2 regions of the Leisingera sp. S2M4 genome follow, and region 1 is predicted to be linked to the other one. Evidence: riboswitches for the same ligand, from Rfam matches in the RefSeq annotation. Region 1 holds a riboswitch; the other holds the start of a gene.
What was found. A riboswitch is a leader RNA that binds a small molecule or an ion and turns the genes downstream of it on or off. The one in region 1 is predicted to bind cobalamin.

Region 1 (3,526 bases):
GGTGATCCGCACCCGCGATCACGCCAGCGGCAAGGAGCAGGAGCACCGCGCCAAGATGCTGGTCAATGCAGGCGGGCCATGGGTTGCGGATGTGCTGCACCAGAAACTGGGCCAGAACAGCCGCGAGAACGTCCGCTTGGTGCGCGGCAGCCACATCGTCGTGCCGAAGCTGTTCGATCACGGGCGTTGCTATTTCTTCCAAGGCACCGACGGGCGGATCATCTTCGCCATACCTTACGAGCAGGATTTCACCCTGATCGGCACCACCGACGCCGACCACCCGGATCCCGACACCGCCCCGGAATGCACCCCTGAAGAGCAGCAGTATCTTGCTGATTTCGCATCTGAATACTTTGAGAAACCGGTGACGCGGGACGACATTGTCTGGACCTACTCCGGGGTGCGCCCGCTGTATGACGACGGTGCCAGCTCGGCCACCGCGGCGACCCGCGAATATGTGCTGACGCTGGATCAGGCACAGGCGCCGCTGCTGAACGTTTTTGGCGGCAAGATCACCACCTACCGCAAGCTGGCAGAGGCGGCGCTGGCCAAGATCGGCGAGGCATTTCCGCAGCTGCCCGATGATTGGACCGCGGGCGTGGCGCTTCCCGGCGGCGATTTTGCAGTGACGGATGTCGAGAAGCTGACTGCGAAATTGGCGGCGGACTACCCCTTCCTGACGCCCTACTGGGCGGGCCGGATGATCCGCGCCTATGGCACCGAGGCCTGGGAAGTGCTCGGCGATGCCAAGACCGCCGGCGATCTGGGCGAGGACTTCGGCGCAACGATCACCGCGCGGGAGCTCGACTGGGCGATTGCCCGCGAATGGGTGCGCGCAGGTGACGATTTCCTGTGGCGGCGCACCAAGCTGGGCCTGCGGCTGGATGAGGCCCAGCGCGCGGCGGTGGATACCTACATCCAAGGCAAGGCAGCCCAGCTCGCCGCATAAAAGTGTTTTGCCCGGCGGCACCGCCGGGCTGCCCCCCGGCAGGCGCACTCGCGCCTACCAAGGCAGGCTACGCCCTCAGCTTAAAACTCGACGCCCTTCTGCGCCTTCACCCCGGCGCGGAACGGGTGCTTGATCTGGCCCATCTCGGTCACCAGATCGGCGATCTCGATCAGCTCTTCCTTGGCGTTGCGCCCCGTCAGCACCACATGGGTCATCGGCGGCTTCTTCTCCACCAGGAACTCCAGCACCTCTTCCAGGTCCAGATACTCATAGCGCAACGCGATGTTGATCTCGTCCAGCAGCACCATGGTGTTGCGCTCGTCGAGGATCATCTCCTTGGCCTTCTCCCAGCCCTTTTGCGCGGCGGCGATGTCGCGGGCCTTGTCCTGGGTCTCCCAGGTGAAGCCCTCGCCCATCGCGTAGAACTGGCAGAGATCGCTGAAGTTCTCCTCGATCAGCGTGCGCTCGCCGGTCTGCCAGGCGCCCTTGATGAACTGCACCACGGCACAGGGCATCTTGTGGGCGATGCAGCGCATGATCATGCCAAAGCCGGACGAGGACTTGCCCTTGCCCGGCCCGGTGTGGACAATGATCAGCCCCTTCTCGCCGTCCTTGGTTTTCATCATCCGGTCGCGCGCGGCCTTTTTCTTGGCCATCTTGGACGCGTGACGGGCGGCTTCTTCTTCTGAAATGCCGGTTTCAGACTTTTCGCTCATGGGGGCTCTCCAGCTGTTTGGCGCAAGTCTTGACAAAGAAGGGCGCGATAGCGCAAGGGGGTTTCGCTGGTTCCTGCAATTGCAGGCGAAGAGGGAATGTGACAGCGGCCACTGACGGCCCAAGCACAGCCGCCCCCGCGACCGTGACCGGATGAGGCCGCCATGCCACTGGGACAGCCCGGGAAGGCAGGATGGCCGACAGGGCGAACGCCCTGGCATCCGCAAGCCGGGAGACCTGCCAGCGTGTGAGAGATCAACGGGCGGGCGGGGTGTTCCGCGACCGGGTGAGAGGCAGGCAGACCGCCGCCCCTTTTCGGCCATCCCGCATGCCTGCAACGACAGGAGACGTGCCTTTGGCTGACGAACAGGCGCCCACCGCCGCCCCGAAAGACCCGGTCACCCTGACCGTGTGCCTGACCTGCCGCACCGAAGGCGCCGATCCAGAGGCCACCCGTCCCGGCGCCATCCTGCACGCTGCCCTGAAAGAAGCGGGCATGCCCGAGGGCGTCACCCTGCGCGGTGTGAAATGCCTGTCGGCCTGCTCGCGCGGCTGCTCCGTTGCGCTGACCGGCGGCGAGGCGCGTTGGAGCTACATCTACGGCGACATGGACCCGGACGCGCATGTCGCCGAAATCCTCGCAGGCACCGCCGCCTATGCCGCCACCGCCGACGGGCTGGTGCCCTGGCGCGAGCGCCCCACCGTCTTCCGCAAACAATCCGTCGCCCGCATCCCGCCGGCCGCCTTTCCTTCTGAGGAGTAATTCATGAGCGATCTCAACAAGATCCCCGTCACCGTCATCACCGGCTTTCTGGGTGCGGGCAAGACCACGCTGATCCGCCACCTGATGCAGAACCCGCAAGGCAAGCGCCTGGCCGTGGTGGTGAACGAGTTCGGCACCGCCGGGGTCGACGGCGATATCCTGAAATCCTGCGCCGACGACAATTGCCCGGCGGAAAACATCATGGAGCTCGCCAACGGCTGCATCTGCTGCACCGTGGCGGATGACTTCATCCCCACCATCGAACAGTTGATGGCACTGCCGGAAAAACCCGACCACATCGTGATCGAGACGTCCGGCCTGGCGCTGCCCAAGCCGCTCTTGAAGGCCTTCGACTGGCCCGCGATCCGCTCCCGCATCACCGTTGACGGGGTGATTGCGCTGGCCGATGCCGAGGCCGTCGCCAAAGGCCAGTTCGCGCCGGATCTGGACGCCGTTCAGGCCCAGCGCGAGGCGGATGACAGCCTCGACCACGAAACCCCGCTGTCCGAGGTATTCGAGGACCAGATCTCCTGCGCCGACATCGTGCTTTTGTCCAAGGCCGACCTGGCCGGCGACGCAGGCGTCGAGAAAGCCCGCGCAGTGATCGAAGCCGAGGCGCCGCGCAAGTTGCCGATCCTGCCGATGAGCGAAGGCGTCATCGACCCGCGCATCATCCTGGGTCTCGGTGCGGCGGCCGAGGACGATCTCGATGCCCGCCCCAGCCACCACGACGGCCACCACGACCATGAGCATGACGATTTTGAAAGCATCGTGGTCGAAATGGGCGAAGTCTCCGACCCGGAAGCGCTGCAGAATGCCATCGTGAAACTCGCCCGCGAACGCAACATCCTGCGCGTCAAAGGCTATGTCGCGGTGGAGGGAAAACCGATGCGGATGCTGGTTCAGGCCGTGGGTGAGCGTTTGCGCGCCCAGTACGACCAGCCCTGGGGGGCGCAGCCGCGCAAGACCGCCCTGGTGGTCATTGCCGAGCATGACAACATCGACGAACAGGCGATCCGCGCCGAGCTGGGGGCCTGATAGCAATGGAAGCGAAGTGCCAGATTTCGAGCGTCTCGGCCCGGCGGCACGCCGGGCAGCGC
Region 2 (3,526 bases), 450 kb from region 1:
CGGTTTTGTCGAACCGGGCGAGACGCTGGAAGCCGCCGTCCGGCGCGAGGTGCTGGAGGAGACCGGCGTGGAGGTCGGCGCGGTCAGCTACCTTGCCTCCCAGCCCTGGGCCTTTCCGATGTCGCTGATGTTCGGCTGCGCCGGCACCGCGCTGAGCCGCGACATCACCATCGACCCGGCCGAGATCGAAGACGCGCTCTGGGTCAGCCGCCAGGAGATGATGACGGCCTTTGCTGGCGAACACCCGTTGATCAAACCGGCCCGAAAGGGCGCAATTGCGCATTTTCTGCTCAAGAACTGGCTTGCGGACACGCTGGACTAGAGCGCATATTTGTGTCCAGCGCGAGAGGCACGCTCCCCCCTGTCACCGCACGGGGTACAACAGGCACGCACATCAGACATTCGGGACAGGCAGGCGAGCATGGAATTCAAAGGCAACGAAGATATCGAAGCACCTATTGCGGACGTTTTTGGGGCGATCTCCGACTTTGAACTGATGGAACGCTCCGCCCTGCGCCGCAGCATCGAGGTGCAGCGCACCGGCGATCCTGCCCACCCCGAGGCGGGGCTGACCTGGGATCTGAATTTTGCCTTCCGCGGCAAGCAGCGTGAGGCCCGGCTGGTCCTGGCCGACTATTCGCCGGTGACCGGCATGACCATCACCGGCGGTGGCAGCGGTCTGGATGGCCGCATGGAGGTGGAGCTGGTGCCCCTGTCCCCCCAGCGCACCCGCCTCTCGGTCCGGCTGAAACTGGAGGCAAGCACCCTGACCGGACGGTTGCTGCTGCAGTCTCTGAAACTGGCGCGCAACAACCTCAACCGTCGCTTCAAACTGCGCCTGGCCGATTACGCGGGCCTGACCGAGGCGCGGCTGAAGAGCACCGCCTGATCGCATCGCCCGACAGCCCCGGCTGGCGCCCCATTGGCAAGTCCATTGCAGGCAGACCTGCGGCCGCCGCGCGGTCGCCTTACGCTCCGTTCCTCCGGCGGCGGATGCGGATTTGCGATTGACGCGCCGGGTCCGCAGCCGCTACCGCTAAGGGGATGGTTCCCGCGCCGCGACGGATCGTGGCCGGGATGAAAAGGGAATGCGGTGCGTCCGGCCTCGGGCCGGACAAGTCCGCAACTGCCCCCGCAACTGTAAGCGGCGAGCGACCCCGGACAATCCACTGGCCCTCGGGCCGGGAAGGACCGGATCAGCATCGACCCGCAAGTCAGGAGACCTGCCATCACATGTGAAACTCGAACCCGGACGGGGCGTCCGGGCAGGGTCTGACGGCTGCGGTTGCCCGGCGACGGGCGGACTGGCACCGCTTCTCCCCCTGCCCCTCTGCCCCGCCACGCGCGGAGGGCGCATTGATGATTTGGAGCGACCAGACCCACGGCTACACGGCCACCGACTGTCCCGACCTGGGCCGTCCCTGCCCGGCAGCGGAACGCATGATCACCCGGTTAGCGGCGGCGTTGACGCAGGCGCGTCCGCTGACGCAGGAGGATTTTGAAATCACCGGCAACACCGTGCTGGACGGCTGCCCCAAGTCCTGCCCGGCGCAATTCGCCGCCAGCCATGACAGGATCCGCATCTACTGCGGTGTCGAGGCCCAGACCCCGCGGGCCGGGCTCGACCGTTTTGCGGATGCCATGTTCGGCGCCGGCGACAGTGGCTTTGCTGCCACCGCGGCAACGGCGCGCCCCTGCGCCCTGATCGAGGCGATCCCGAACCCCGCCCACGCACAAGCCGCAACGCAGGTTCCGCTCGGCTGACGCCTCCCGGCCCCCGCTACCGCGCTCGCGACCTGCGCCGTTGGCGGTCCGGCCCCGGCTGCTGCATGTCTTCAGCTGGGGCGCCGCAGCCGCATGCGACCGGCGTAGGCCCATTCCATCTGGGCCTGGGTCTCCACCGCGCAGGGGCGCAAGCTGCGCAGCCGCGCCAGCGCCTGCGCCGGCAGCTCGCCGGCTTCGATCATCAGCCGCAGCACCGCCATGCCAGAGCGCCCGCAGCCGCCCTTGCAATGTACCAGCACCCGACCGCCTCCGGCCAGCGCGCGCCGCGCCTTGCGGCTGGCGGTCGGCCATTTCAAGGCCACCCGCCTCGACGGGGTGTCGAAGTCCGCCACCGGCAAGTGGATCCAGCGACAGGCCATGCTTTGCAGATCCGCGCCCAGGCGCACACCGCCCGCGGCGACTTGCTCCGCCTCCGTTGTCATCGAGATCACCAGCCCCGGCTTCCACGCGTTGATCTGGGCGAGATCACCGACATAATCGCCACCGCTCCCCGGCAACTTGCACAGGGCCAGCAGACCGCCGCCAACCGACAGGGCGTGAAGGGTCAGATTGACGGGGTCGTGAGCCGCCATCGGCGCGGGCGTCGGCTGCTCCGCCACGCCAGAGGTTTTGTCAGAATGCATGGCGCCTCCCTGCCTGCGCGCGCCCCGCCCGATCCCACCCGGGCCTTACCACCGAGTCTAGCCGCGCCAGCCGCAAATCCCAAAAGGTTTTTCCGCCGCCCCGCGCCGCCCTTCTGCGGTGGACGAACCGGGCGCGCTCCAATACCCTGCGCGATACGCGGCATAACCAATCCGAATCCGGCACGAGACACCATGAGCGACACCCCCAGCGAAAGCGGCCCATCCCAATACCAGGTACTGGCGCGCAAATACCGGCCCGAGACCTTTGCCGACCTGGTCGGCCAGGACGCCATGGTCCGCACGCTGAAGAACGCCTTTGCCGCCGACCGCATCGCCCAAGCCTTCATCATGACCGGCATCCGCGGCACCGGGAAGACCACCACCGCGCGGATCATCGCCAAGGGCATGAACTGCATCGGCGTCGACGGCACCGGCGGCCCGACCACCGACCCCTGCGGCAAGTGCGAACATTGCGTGGCGATCATGGAAGGCCGCCACGTCGACGTAATGGAGATGGACGCCGCCTCCCGCACCGGCGTCGGCGACATCCGCGAGATCATCGACTCGGTGCAGTACCGCGCCGCCTCCGCGCGCTACAAGATCTACATCATCGACGAGGTCCACATGCTGTCGACCTCCGCTTTCAACGCCCTGTTGAAGACGCTGGAGGAGCCGCCGGCGCATGTGAAGTTCATCTTCGCCACCACCGAGATCCGCAAGGTGCCGGTCACCGTTCTGTCGCGCTGCCAGCGCTTTGATCTGCGCCGCATCGAGCCGGAGGTGATGATCTCACTGTTGCGCCGGATCGCCACCGCCGAAGGGGCCGAGATTGCCGATGACGCGCTGGCGCTGATCACCCGCGCCGCCGAAGGCTCGGCCCGCGATGCGACCTCGCTCTTGGACCAGGCGATCTCCCACGGGGCGGGCGAGACCACCGCCGATCAGGTCCGCGCCATGCTGGGCCTGGCCGACCGCGGCCGGGTGCTGGACCTGATGGACATGATCCTGCGCGGCGACGCCGCAGGTGCCCTCACCGAGCTCAGCGCGCAATATGCCGAAGGCGCCGATCCCCTGGCGGTGCTGCGCGACCTGGCCGAGATCACCCACTGGGTTTCGGT

Region 2: linked by a shared signal. The riboswitch ahead of ACZ52D_RS10020 (hypothetical protein) and the one ahead of ACZ52D_RS12165 (DUF1636 family protein) in region 1 are both predicted to bind cobalamin.

Annotation. Positions count from the first base shown of each region.
Region 1 covers NZ_AP040861.1:2,511,200-2,514,725, reverse strand. Annotated here, with positions in the region: gene glpD (glycerol-3-phosphate dehydrogenase) at 1-949, shown strand, start outside; gene cobO (cob(I)yrinic acid a,c-diamide adenosyltransferase) at 1,030-1,665, opposite strand; cobalamin riboswitch at 1,716-1,922, shown strand; gene ACZ52D_RS12165 (DUF1636 family protein) at 2,019-2,426, shown strand; gene cobW (cobalamin biosynthesis protein CobW) at 2,430-3,464, shown strand.
Region 2 covers NZ_AP040861.1:2,056,381-2,059,906, reverse strand. Annotated here, with positions in the region: gene nudC (NAD(+) diphosphatase) at 1-322, shown strand, start outside; gene ACZ52D_RS10025 (SRPBCC family protein) at 422-889, shown strand; cobalamin riboswitch at 1,029-1,245, shown strand; gene ACZ52D_RS10020 (hypothetical protein) at 1,360-1,764, shown strand; gene ACZ52D_RS10015 (protein-tyrosine phosphatase family protein) at 1,836-2,357, opposite strand; gene ACZ52D_RS10010 (DNA polymerase III subunit gamma/tau) at 2,601-3,526, shown strand, end outside.